Regions from separate parts of the Kosakonia beeri genome, predicted to be linked through region 1. Evidence: predicted binding sites of a transcription regulator. Region 1 holds the regulator's gene; the other holds the start of a gene.

Region 1 (2,207 bases):
CGTCTGGTTTTTGAAGGAAGGGCGCTCTGTTATCAAAAAAATGCAGGTCACACGTCAGCGGTGTCAACAGATTGCCAATGGCTGGCGTGGGAAACTGGCGATTGCCGTCGATAATATCGTCAGGCCCGCCCGAACCCGGCAATTGATCGTCGATTTTTATCGTCACTTCGACGATGTGGAATTGCAGGTCTACCAGGAAGTATTTAACGGCGTCTGGGATGCGCTGGCCGACGGGCGAGTTGAACTGGCTATTGGTGCCACTCAGGCGATCCCGGTGGGCGGGCGCTATGCGTTCCGCGATATGGGTATGTTGAGCTGGAAGTGCGTTGTTTCCAGCCGTCACCCGCTGGCGAGCCTCGACAGCCCGTTGAGTGATGAAACGTTGCGCAACTGGCCTTCATTGATCCAGGAAGATACTTCCCGTTCTCTGCCAAAGCGGATCACCTGGCTGCTGGATAACCAGAAGAGGGTGCTGGTACCGGATTGGGCCTCGTCGGAAGCGTGTCTGTCGGCAGGGGTATGTGTGGGAATGGTCCCGTCGCATTTTGCCCGGCCATGGCTGGAAAGCGGAGACTGGGTAGCGCTGGAACTTGAAAATCCCTTCCCGGATGCAGCCTGTTGCCTGACATGGCAACAAAACGAAGCCTCGCCAGCGCTAAACTGGTTGCTGGACTATTTGGGCGACAGTGAAACACTGAACCGGGAATGGTTGCGGGAGCCGGAGTGAAGGCTCCCACCGAAAAGTATTAACGACGGTAGTCGCGGAACGGGCCGTCAGCAACCGAACGGCGCTCAATCAGGCGCGGATGGACTTCAATGGATTGCGATTCTTCACGTTTGTTAACGATGCGATCCAGCAGCATGGTAAACGCCGTTTCTCCCAGCGAGTCTTTCGGCTGATGGATAGTGGTCAGTGACGGCGTAAAGAAACGGGAGTTGCGCACATTGTCGTAGCCAATGAGCGAAATATCCTGCGGTACGCGCAAGCCCATTTCATCGGCGGCACAGAGCGCGCCCATGGCCATAATATCGCCCCCACAGAAGACGGCTGTCGGACGGTGCGCCTGCGACAGGATCTGCTGCATAGCGCGATAACCGGACTCCGGCTCAAAGTCACCCTGCACAATCCAGCTTTCCGGCACGGTGATCATGGCTTCGGTCATGGCTTTCATAAAGCCTGCCAGACGCCCAGCGCCGGTGTTGCGCTCCAGCGGCCCGGGAATAACGCCAATGTCACGATGCCCACGCTCCACCAGATAACGACCAGCCATATAGCCGCCTTCAAAGGCGTTATCAATCACCGAGTCAGTAAAGTCAGCTTTGGCTTCGCCCCAGTCCATCACCACCATCGGAATATGGCGGTACTCTTCCAGCATGCTGAGCAGCGACTCCGGATATTCCGAACACATCACTAACAAACCATCGACGCGTTTTTGCGCCATCATGGACAGATAAGCGCGTTGTTTTTCAAGGTCATTCCAGGCGTTGCCGAGAATCAGGGTATACCCTTTCTGAAAACACTTTTTCTCGACAGCTTCAATGATTTCAGCGAAATACGCCGCTTCGCTACTGGTTGCCAGCAAACCGATCGATTTGGTGTGATTCACCTTCAGGCTGCGCGCGACGGCGCTGGGTGAATAGTGCAACTCTTTGATCGCCGCCCACACAGCATTGCGCGTCTCTTCGGCGACGAAACGGGTTTTGTTAATTACGTGTGATACAGTTGTGGTGGAAACGTTTGCTCGCTTCGCTACGTCTTTGATCGTTGCCATCAGATGTCACTCCAGACCATATCTTAAGCTCCTGATAATACATAAGGTAAACGTTTGCCTTCAATCACCCTGTACCCGCGAAAGGGAATGCGGTACGCCGGGAAAAAGACACTGGACGTCAGGAGGGGAGTCAATGGCCGGTACGCTAATAAATTTAGCGTCGAATTTTGTCTGATCTTGAGCAAAAGGGGAAGAGATAAAACATTCGTCTCACGAATTCCTGCAAGATTTTTATGATTATTTGTGCAAAAATGCGCTAACGCACTTTTTGTGTGGAAATTAAAACGGAGAAAATTGATGAGCACCGACCTGAAGTATTCACTGTTCACCACCATTATCGTTCTGAGCCTGATTGTTTTCGGCGCTCTGACCGCAGCTCTGCATTGATCCCGCGCGAGGGAGAGGCTTTTTCTCCCTCCGTTTTGCCCGCTTTTC
Region 2 (2,207 bases), 1.6 Mb from region 1:
CATCAATCCTTCGCTATTGAAGCGCCCGGCGCTGCGATCTGCCTCATCCGGCTGACGGTACCAGACATGCTGATAGAAGCGCGCCAGCGATGACCCCTGTTTGCTGACTTCATCAGCGAATGCATGCAACTGGCCGTTGTCGGCTGCGTGGAACCAATTAACCTGCGCAACATGGTCTGAATGAGCCAGGTGGTCGAGCATGGCCAGCATCGGGGTTTGCCCCACTCCTGCTGAAATCAACGTTACTGGCGTTTCGCGGCTGACCGCCATAAAGAAATCCCCGGCTGGCGCCGCCAGGTGAATAATATCGCCAGGCTTCGCTTCGTTGTGTAACCAGTTGGATACCTGACCACCTTCTTCGCGCTTCACGGCAATGCGGTAACTCTTGCCGTTTAGCTGGCGAGTCAGCGAGTACTGGCGGATCTCCTGGTGAGCAAAACCTGCTGGTTTCAGCCAGACACCGAGATACTGCCCCGGCTGATAGGCCGCAACAGGTTTGTCGTCCAACGGAGCAAATTCAAAACTGGTGATCGCCGCGCTTTGCGGGACTTTCGCCAGCAGGCGGAATGCGCGGGTACCTTTCCAGCCGCCTTCTTTTTCCGCATGTTCGCTGTAGATCTGCGCTTCACGGTTGATAAAGACGCCCGCCAGCACGCCATACGCTTTACCCCAGGCATCCAGTACCTCCTGGCCGGGGCTGAACATCTCATCCAGCGTTGCCAACAGGTGCGTGCCGACAATGTTGTACTGTTCAGGCTGGATTTGGAAACTGGTGTGCTTCTGCGCGATCTTTTCCACCGCTGGCAGCAAGGCCGCGAGGTTGTCGATATTGCTGGCGTAGGCGGCAATAGCGTTAAACAGCGCTTCACGCTGATCGCCATTGCGCTGGTTGCTCATGTTGAAAATCTCTTTCAGTTCCGGGTTGTGGCTGAACATCCGGTCGTAAAAATGGGCGGTAAGTTTGGGGCCGGTGGCCGCCAGCAGGGGGAGGGTGGATTTAACCGTAGCGATGGTTTGAGCGTCGAGCATGGTGACTTCCTATAACGATGATCATTTAAAGTTGTATTTTAAATGCATCTTATAGCGCGCCCCATCGCCTTGTAAAGAGCCGACAATGTAAAGGGATTTAGAAAGTGAATACGTTGCATCACAAACCTGAAAAGAAATCCGCTTTCCCGGGGATGTGTGTTTTCGCTCAAACCCTTGCCAGGCTTGAAGCCAATCGTTTGCGTAAAAAGCTTTGTCAAGACCTGTTATCAGAATATTAATCAGTTATACTGTGAGCCGTTCCCCAAATTGGGCCCTCGTTTAGAGTTGTTTTGTTAGCTGAGTCAGGAGATGCGGATGTTAAAGCGTGAAATGAACATTGCCGATTATGATGCCGAACTGTGGCAGGCTATGGAGCAGGAAAAAGTACGTCAGGAAGAACACATTGAACTGATCGCCTCCGAAAACTACACCAGCCCGCGTGTAATGCAGGCTCAGGGTTCTCAGCTGACGAACAAATATGCCGAAGGCTATCCGGGCAAACGCTATTATGGCGGCTGTGAATATGTCGACATCGTTGAACAACTGGCTATCGACCGTGCGAAAGAGCTGTTCGGCGCGGATTACGCCAACGTTCAGCCGCACTCCGGCTCACAGGCCAACTTCGCTGTTTACACTTCTCTTCTGGAGCCGGGCGATACCGTGCTTGGCATGAACCTGGCGCACGGCGGCCACCTGACTCACGGCTCCCCGGTGAACTTCTCCGGCAAGCTGTACAACATCGTTCCTTACGGTATCGATGAAACGGGTCATATCGATTACAACGATCTGAACGAGCAGGCGCAGAAGCATAAACCGAAAATGATTATCGGTGGCTTCTCGGCGTACTCTGGTGTGGTTGACTGGGCAAAAATGCGTGAAATCGCTGACAGCATCGGCGCGTATCTGTTCGTAGATATGGCGCATGTTGCCGGTCTGGTGGCGGCGGGCGTTTACCCGAACCCGGTTCCGCATGCTCACGTTGTGACCACCACAACGCACAAAACGCTGGCAGGCCCGCGCGGGGGCTTGATTCTGGCGAAAGGCGGTAGCGAAGAGCTGTATAAGAAACTGAATTCAGCCGTGTTCCCTGGCGGCCAGGGCGGCCCTCTGATGCACGTTATCGCGGGTAAAGCGGTGGCGCTGAAAGAAGCGATGGAACCTGAGTTCAAAACCTACCA

The links. Region 1 encodes PurR, which represses purine synthesis genes. Its sites were predicted from a motif close to CANGCAAACGTTTGCNTG; they were not measured.
Region 2: glyA (serine hydroxymethyltransferase) is a predicted target of PurR. The motif match lies at 1,216-1,233, and genes of this name have one in related genera.

Annotation. Positions count from the first base shown of each region.
Region 1 is NZ_CM135106.1:2,815,339-2,817,545, reverse strand. Features, by position in the region: gene punR (DNA-binding transcriptional activator PunR) at 1-727, shown strand, start outside; gene purR (HTH-type transcriptional repressor PurR) at 747-1,772, opposite strand; gene cydH (cytochrome bd-I oxidase subunit CydH) at 2,070-2,159, shown strand.
Region 2 is NZ_CM135106.1:1,236,241-1,238,447, forward strand. Features, by position in the region: gene hmpA (NO-inducible flavohemoprotein) at 1-1,029, opposite strand, end outside; gene glyA (serine hydroxymethyltransferase) at 1,345-2,207, shown strand, end outside.